DNA from 2 places in the Drancourtella sp. An12 genome. Region 1 is predicted to be linked to the other one. Evidence: riboswitches for the same ligand, from Rfam matches in the RefSeq annotation. Region 1 holds a riboswitch; the other holds the start of a gene.

Region 1 (4,477 bases):
TGACGCTCAGCGAGGATACCGCCGGTATTGTCAGCTTTGCCCTGGAAATGGCAAAAGAGACCGATGGAGCACTGGAGCCTACCATTTATCCGGTGTTGACGGCCTGGGGATTTACGACCGATGAAAACCGGATTCCGGGAAGTGAGGAAATCCAGTCGCTTCTTGAGCGGGTTGGCTACGAAAAAGTGGAGCTGAACGGGCAGGAAATCCGTCTGCCGGAAGGAATGGAGCTGGATCTGGGCGCTGTAGGAAAGGGTTATGCGGGAGATCTGACAGCAGAGATTGTGAAAGAGAGCGGAGTAACGTCGGCTCTTTTAAATATCGGCGGTAATATTCAGACCGTGGGCTCCAGACCGGATGGAAATGACTGGCGGCTTGCCATACGGAGTCCTTACGGAGACGGGGAAGTCGGCGTGCTTGAGGTATCGGACTGCGCCGTGGTGACCTCTGGAAATTATGAGCGGTATTTTACCGGAGAGGACGGCAAACGATACGGGCATATCATTGATCCAAAGACCGGATACCCGGTGGATAACGGGCTGGCTTCTGTGACCATTGTGACGGAGGAAGGGAAAATGGGAGATGCCCTTTCCACCTCCATGTTCGTAAAAGGGCTGGAAGGCGCACAGGAATACTGGAAATCCCACGAGGGATTTGACATGATTCTGATGACGGAAGATGGAGAAATCTATCTGACAGAAGGCATCGAGGACAGTTTTACCTTGACCGACAGCTTCAGCAATATGGAGAAGCATATTATCAGAAGATAGAGGAGGGAGCGGAAAAGACGCGTCTTTCTCCGGATTCCGATTTATAAGGATGGGAAGCCGTTTCTGCGTAATTATTGCATGTTCTGGAAGAAAGACCGGAGCAACTATTACATGGAAGAGTTTGCTGAGATTCTGCACTGGCTTTTAGAAAAAAGCATAGGGAGAATGTCCGGTGGGAACTGCGGTTGCAATTGACGCCAAAGTATGCTAAATTGGGAACTGTAATATTTCCTGTTAGAATTGAATAACTTTATCAAGTGAAGAATTCCTTTGTCAAAGAGGATGCATTTTAAAAGGGAACGGAGTGGAAATCTCCGGCGATCCGGTCACTGTAAGCAAGGAGTCTGTCCCAATTTATGTCATTGCGGCAATGCCGTGAGAAGGCCGGGACAGGCAAGGAGAGGCAAGCCAGGAAACCTGCTTGATAGAGAAGATGAAGCTTCCGTGTAAAGCAGACATCTGAAAATATGGGCGGCAATCTTTGCCTGTCCATATGTTTTTGTCATGCCTGCTTATAAAAAGCAGGTTTTTTTGTTCTGCAAAACGAATCTTCCGGTAAGTAGGAATATGGATCTGACGGCCAGACCAAAGATCCTGTAACAGGAAAGGAAAATATACCGAAAGAAAGAAGGAGAGAACATGAAACAGAACATGGTGAAAAAGGTACTGGCGTGTCTTCTGACAGCCACAATGACGGTGGGACTTTCCGCCTGTGGAGGCAGTGACGGAAACAACAGCGGGGATGAGGGCAGAATCAGCTCTGATCAGGTGAAAGAGGACAATCAGGCTGCAGATGACGGTTCGTCTGACAGCAAGGATACCACAGAGAGTACGAAAAAAACCGAATATCCGCTGACGATCACAACTTATGGCCGGGATGGCGCCGAGTATACGATGACTTATGAGAAGGCGCCGGAAAAGGTGGCAGCGGTTTACCAGGGATCGGTGGAGACGCTGCTTGCTCTTGGACTGGAGGACCGGATTGTAGCGACGGCAGGGCTTGATAATGAGGTGCCGGATGATCAGAAAGCCGCATTTTCCAAAACAGACTATCTGGACGAGTTTACACCGTCCAAAGAGACAATGACGATGCTGGAACCGGATATGATTTTTTCCTGGGTATCCCTGTTTGATGAGGATAACCTTGGAAGCCCGGATGAATGGATTCAAAAAGGAACAAATGTCTATATCAATACGAATACCGCGGTGAAAGAAGATTCTCTGGAAAATGAATATAACGATATCCTGAACATTGGAAAGATTTTTGATGTGCAGGACCGTGCAGAAGAGATCGTAAATCAAATGAAAGAGACCGTAGAACACGTAAAAACGCTGGTCAAAGAACAGGAAGAAAAGCCGTCTGTCATGGTGGTAGAGAGCATGAATGATACCTTTACCAATTATGGCGCGGCAAGCATTGCGGGGGACATGGTGACCCAGCTTGGTGCCAGCCTTGCAAATCCGGACGCATCCACGGTTGGAAAGGAAGACATTTTAGCGGCAGATCCGGATGTGATTTTTGTCGTCTACATGCCATATACCGGGGATGATCCGGAAACGGTGAAGCAGGAAAATCTGGATAAGATTCTGGAAGATGAAGCATTTCAGAGCCTGAGCGCCGTCAAAAATGACCGGGTTGTTCCGATTATGTTAAGTGAGATGTATGCAAGTGCCACAAGGACGCAGGACGGGATTGAGACCATTGCCAAGGGCCTGTATCCGGATCTGGATCTGAACGAATAGAGGGAGCATGATGAAAAGAGGAGCGATGAAAACAAAGACATACGGAATTCTGATTTTGGGGCTGTCTGCGGCTCTTATACTGTCACTTTTTACGGCGGTACTGTTTGGAAATGCGGATCTGTCCTTTCAGGATGTGTACCGTGTGATTGGATATGAGGTCTTTCATACAGAGAGCCTGTCTGCCTACGGCCAGGGAGCTGTCCACGATGTAGTCTGGCAGATCCGTCTGCCGAGAGTGCTGATGGCGGCAGCAGTGGGGACGGGGCTTTCCGTGTGCGGCGTTGTCATGCAGGCAGTCGTCAAAAATCCCCTGGCGGACCCGTATGTCCTTGGAGTCTCCTCCGGGGCATACCTTGGGGCCGCGGCATCCATTCTGCTTGGGATCGGTTCCGTATTCGGGGATCAGGGTATGGGGATTATGGCCTTTTTCGGGGCTCTGGCAGCGTCCTTTGGTGTGCTTTTTATTTCCGGCATCGGAGGACGCACGAGCGCGGGGAAACTGATTCTGGCCGGAATGGCGGTCAGTACCGTCTGCTCCGCGTTCGCGAACTTTCTGATCTATATTTCCCAGAACCGGGAAGCAACGACACAGATTTCCTACTGGAGCATGGGAAGTCTTGCCACGGCTGACTGGGACAATGTGCCGGTTGTTCTTCCGGTCATGATAGTCGCAACACTGATTTTCTGGACTCAATCCCGGAAGCTGAATCTGATGCTTTTGGGCGATGAGACAGCGGTGACACTTGGGACCGACCTCCACCGGGTGCGGATCGTGTATCTGATTCTTTCCTCCCTGATGGTGGGAACCGCAGTCTGTGCGGCAGGAATGATCGGGTTTGTCGGGCTGATCATTCCCCATGCAGTGCGGATGTGTCTGGGGACAGACCATAAAAGGCTCATCCCGGTCAGCGCATTGACCGGAGCGGTCTTTCTGATCTGGGCGGACGTGGCCTGCAGGGTCATTCTGGACTATGCGGAACTGCCGATTGGAATTTTAGTCTCCCTGATCGGCGCCCCTTGCTTTATTTATCTGATGATAAGGAAATCCTATGGATTTGGAGGTGGGGAAGCGTGAAAATCAATACGGAAGATCTCCATCTTTCCTACGGGGCGCAGGAGATTTTAAAGGGAATCAGCATCCAAAGTAAGGAGAAGGAATTTATCGGACTGATCGGGCCGAACGGAAGTGGAAAATCAACGCTTCTCAAGTGCATTTACCGGACTTTGAAACCGGATCAGGGTGCTGTCTATCTGGACGGAAAAGAGCTGAGTACGATCCGCGTCAAAGACTCCGCCAGAAAACTGGCAGTGGTAGCTCAGCATAACCAGTATAATTTTGATTTTACCGTACAGGAAATCGTCATGATGGGGCGGTCTCCCCACAAAAAGGCACTGGAGCGGGACAATGCCGGAGACTATACCATTGTAAAAGAAGCATTGCAGGCTGTCGGCATGTCGGAATTTGCGGATAGAAGTTTCTCCACGCTTTCCGGAGGGGAACAACAGCGGGTTATTCTCGCAAGAGCCCTTGCCCAGCAGACACCCTGCCTGATTCTGGATGAACCTACCAACCATCTGGACATTACCCACCAGCTTCAATTGATGCGGATTGTAAAGGAGCGGAATGTGACGGTGATCTCGGCCGTCCATGACCTGAATATTGCGGCCATGTTCTGCGACCGTATTTACGCGCTCAAAGACGGCAGGATCGCAGGAGAAGGGACACCGGAGAGTTTGCTGACACCGGAGTTTATCCGGGAAATTTACGATGTGGAGGCAGAAGTCGTCAAAGATAAAAAAGGACAGATCCATATTTTATTTGTAGAGTAGCAGAAAAGGGATTGTACACCGTTTACTGGTGTGCGATCCCTTTTTCAGTGGATGAACTCATATAGGTGTTGAAAAATTTTTGACTTGCTGTATAATAGAGGAAGAAAGTACGCAAGATAATACGCAAGTATATG
Region 2 (4,477 bases), on a different contig from region 1:
CAGGAAGCACTTCGGAAGGCGCAGGAGAATGCAAAAGATAATGAACTGGTGCAGGAGCGGATTTTGAAAGAATCCATGCAGCTGGAGACTTACCGGGAACTGGAGGAAAAGAAGAAATCCTGGGAGAAGAGACGCAAGGAGGCCAGGAATCTTTCTGACCGCCTGGCAGCTGTAATGGAAAAGCAGAGAAAGGCAAAAGAAGAAATCGAGCGGTGCCGTGCCTTGCTGTCGGAGATTCCTGATCCGGAGGAGGCATGGAAAGAACTTCTGCGGCAGAAACAGCAGACGGAAGAAAGACATCAGAATCTGAAAGAATTTCTGCTGATCTGCGGGCAGTACCAGGAGGCAAGAAAGGAGCAGGAGACTGCGCAGGAGGCCTACCTTTGCGTCCGGGAGAAGGTAGAGAAGGCACAAAAAGAGTATCAGGAGCTGGAACGGGCATTTCTGGACGGGCAGGCAGGGATCCTGGCAGCCGGATTGACAGACGGGGAACCCTGTCCGGTGTGCGGTGCCCTGCATCATCCGGATCCGGCGAAAAAGCCGGAAGAAATCCCTGATGAACAGACGTTGAAACAGAAAAAAACAGTACTTGATATGCTCATGGAAGAGGATAAGCAAAAGAGCCGGAAGGCAGGCGAGGCCAAAGGCCGCACTGAGACGGCGGCAGGCCAGCTCAGGCAGAAGGCCGCACTGCTCTGGCCGGATGAAGAACCGGCGGGTCTGAAGGAAGCGTACCAGAGAATGAAAGAGGAAGGCTGCACTTTGGAAAACCGGAGACGGGAACTGCAGCAAAAAGAAGAAAGTCTGAACAAACAGCAAAAGCAGAAGCAGGATGCGCAGAAGCGGGAAAAAGAGCTGGAACAACAGACAGAAGAACAGACAGGCATCATTCTTCATCTGGAACGGGAGACGGCCTCCATGCGGACAGAACAGGAAACAGAAGGAAAACGGATTCAGGAAATCGGGGAGAGCCTTCCGTATGATTCCTATGAAGAGGCACGCAATGTGATCCGGAAGATGGAGCTGGAAAAACAGGAAAAAGAAGAGGCTTTGGAAGCGGCAAAAGCGGCATACCAGAGCACGGAAAATGAGATCTCTGCCTGCGAAGCATCCATCCGTGTCTGGACGGAACAGCAGAAAGATCGGGAGACGCCGGAAGAGGAGAAACACCGGGAAAAAGAGGAGCTGGAACAGAAAAAACAGGAGACACTCCTGAAAAAGCAGCGTCTGCTTGCCGAAAAGGAACAGCTCCTTCCGGTGCTCAGTGCAGACAGGTCCGCCCTTGAGAAGATGAGGGCGGCCGTGAGGCAGCAGGAAGAGACAGAGAATGAATACCGGATTGCCGGCGCTCTTTCCGATACGGTCAACGGCACACTTGGAGGAAAGGAAAAAATCATGCTGGAAACCTATGTGCAGATGGCCTATTTCGACCGGATTCTTATTCGTGCAAACCGCAGGCTTCTTGTCATGACAGACGGTCAGTATGAGCTGGTCCGCAAAAAGACGGCGGACAACCGGAGAAGCCAGAGCGGCCTTGATATGGATGTGATCGATCATTACAACGGTACACAGCGCAGCATTCATACACTGTCAGGCGGGGAGTCCTTCCAGGCATCACTATCCCTGGCACTTGGGCTTTCCGATGAGATTCAGTCCATGGCCGGAGGTATCCGGATGGAAGCGATGTTTGTGGACGAGGGGTTCGGGACACTGGATGAGGAAGCGCTGGATAAGGCGGTCCGCGCCCTTGCCTCTTTAAGTGAAGGGAATAAGCTGGTGGGAATTATTTCCCATGTGGCTGAACTGAAAGACCGGATCGACAAAAAGATTCTCGTAAAGAAAGAAAAAGGCGGAGAAAGCCGGACACAGGTGGTCATCGGATAATGCCTTCCGGACTGCCGCAGGGCGGGGCTGGTTGACAGCCGTCTTGGCCAATGGTATCATAAACAGGAATCAAACAGAGAAATCATTTAAAAGTACCTTAGTTTCAGAAGGAGTAAAAGGGAATCCGGTGAGAATCCGGAACAATGCCCGTTGCTGTATGAGGGGAGCTTTCTTAAGAAAAGGCCACTGTGCGGATGCATGGGAAGGGAGAGAAAAGCGCGGATCCTTAAGTCAGAATACCTGCTTTTAGATGCTTCGGAAAGGTTACGGGATTATGACAAGTACGAGAATCAAAGAGGACGTCAAAGGGAAATAGAAACGGATATGGGAAAAGAGGCAGAGGAAAGAACTGTCTGTTTTTCCATATCCTTTTTTGGTGTCAGTCGTCGATGTCAGGCCCATATGGGAGGACAAATATGAAAAAAGCAGTTTTGACGGTGAGCTTTGGAACGAGCCACCTGGATACAATGGAAAAGACGATCGGAGCAGTAGAGAAGGCGCTTGCGGAGGCATTCCCGGACCGGACGCTGTACCGGGCGTTTACAAGCGGAATGATCTTGAAGAAACTGAAATCGGAGTTTCAGATGGAAATCTGCAACGTGGAGGAAGCCATGGAGCAGATGGCGCGGGACGGAATTGAGGATCTTCTCATCCAGCCGACCCATATCATCCACGGATTTGAATACGAAAAGATGACAGAGCAGATCGAGCCGTACCGGGAACGGTTTGAAACAATCCGCATCGGAGCACCGCTTCTTGCCACGATGGAAGATTATGAGGAGGCGGTACACCTGATTATGGAGGATGCCGGACTCAAAGAGGAAGAAACATTAGTGCTCATGGGACACGGGACGGAGCACCATACCAATGCGGCCTATCCGGCCCTCGATTATACCTTCTGGGCGAAAGGATACCGAAACGTGGTAGTCGGCACGGTAGAAGGCTTCCCGGAGATGGAGGAAGTACTGAAAAAGCTGAAAGAGCAGCAGGCCGAAAAGATTCTTCTGATGCCGTTCATGATTGTGGCGGGCGACCATGCGAAAAACGACATGGCAGGAGAGGATGCGGATTCCTGGAAATCGATTCTGACAAGAGAAGGATATGAAGTGCGCACCGTCTTAAAAGGTCTCGGAGAGATTCCGGGCATCCGGCAGATGTTTGTGCGTCACGCCAGGGAAGCAAAGGAGTGTCCGAAAGGATAAAGATGGAAAAGCAGACAGTCATCAAGGGACAAAAAGAACTGAAAAGAGGATATACGACGGGAACCTGCGCGGCGGCAGCGGCCAGGGCGGCGGCAATCATGCTGTTTTCCGGAGAGGAAATCCGGGAAGTCCGCATCACTGTCCCGGCAGGAGAGACCTTGCTTCTGGAAGTGGAGGAGATCGTGCGTCATTCCGATGTGGTGTCATGCGCGGTCCGGAAAGATGCAGGAGATGATCCGGATATTACCCACGGAATGCTCGTCTTTGCCGAAGTAAAGAAAGAGTCCGATAAACGGCAGGAACCAGATTCGGAGCCGGTGCGGATTGTGCTGGAAGGCGGGGAGGGGATCGGCCGGGTGACAAAGCCGGGGCTGGAGCAGCCGGTAGGAGCGCCTGCCATCAACAAGGTGCCAAGGAAGATGATTACGGAAGCAGTCCGGCAGGCAGCCGGGGAAGCCGGATTTTGCGGGACGCTGAAAGTGACCATTTCTGCGCCGGAGGGGGAAGCACTTGCCCAAAAGACATTCAATCCAAGACTTGGGATTCTGGGCGGTCTTTCCATCCTTGGAACAACAGGGATTGTGGAACCCATGAGTGAGCAGGCTCTGACGGAGACCATCCTTCTGGAAATGAAAGTACAAAAACAGGAAGGAATTCAGACGCTCTGTCTGGTGCCGGGAAATTACGGAAGTGATTTCCTGAAAGAAGAGCTTTCCTTTTCCCCGGACCGGGCGGTCAAATGCAGCAACTATGTGGGCGAGGCGCTGGATATGGCAGTGGTGCTTGGATTTCCGAGAGTTCTTCTTGTGGGGCACATCGGAAAGTTTGCCAAGCTTGCGGCAGGTGTCATGAATACCCACTCGAGGATAGCGGACGCGCGTGCGGAGGTGTTTCTTGCGGCGCTTTCCCATCTTGCGGCCGGGGCTTTAAAGGAAGATCCGGGGCGCATGGAAAAGCTGATCGGGCTGGTGCCTGAGATTGAGGAGAGCGTCACGACAGATGAGATGCTTGCCGTTCTGACAAGGGCCGGAATCCGGGAAGACGTGATGTCCCGGATCATGGAGTGTATCTCCTGGCATATCAATCAGAGAACGAGAGGAGAAGTCCAGGTGGAACTTCTGACTTTCTCCAAAGAATGGGGGATCCTTGGAAAGACGGAAGGCGCCATGGAGCTTCTCAGGCAGATCAAAGAGGAACGGAAAGGACAAAAAGAATGAGTGGAATCTTATATGGAACAGGAACAGGACCGGGAGAGGCAGAGCTTCTGACGCTGAAGGCGGTCCGGACAATCCGGTCCTGTGATATGATCGCAGTTCCGGTGTCTGACAGTACACTGAAGGAGCCGTGTATCTGGGAGGAAGGGATGCCGTATCTCGATCGATGTACGGCAT

What was found. A riboswitch is a leader RNA that binds a small molecule or an ion and turns the genes downstream of it on or off. The one in region 1 is predicted to bind cobalamin.
Region 2: linked by a shared signal. The riboswitch ahead of B5E64_RS03795 (sirohydrochlorin cobaltochelatase) and the one ahead of B5E64_RS16230 (ABC transporter substrate-binding protein) in region 1 are both predicted to bind cobalamin.

What each region holds. Positions count from the first base shown of each region.
Region 1 covers NZ_NFLO01000026.1:14,953-19,429, reverse strand. Annotated here, with positions in the region: gene B5E64_RS16235 (FAD:protein FMN transferase) at 1-770, shown strand, start outside; cobalamin riboswitch at 1,009-1,210, shown strand; gene B5E64_RS16230 (ABC transporter substrate-binding protein) at 1,410-2,513, shown strand; gene B5E64_RS16225 (iron ABC transporter permease) at 2,539-3,588, shown strand; gene B5E64_RS16220 (ABC transporter ATP-binding protein) at 3,585-4,343, shown strand.
Region 2 covers NZ_NFLO01000002.1:311,234-315,710, forward strand. Annotated here, with positions in the region: gene B5E64_RS03790 (SMC family ATPase) at 1-1,884, shown strand, start outside; cobalamin riboswitch at 1,958-2,147, shown strand; gene B5E64_RS03795 (sirohydrochlorin cobaltochelatase) at 2,301-3,086, shown strand; gene cbiD (cobalt-precorrin-5B (C(1))-methyltransferase CbiD) at 3,089-4,303, shown strand; gene cobI (precorrin-2 C(20)-methyltransferase) at 4,300-4,477, shown strand, end outside.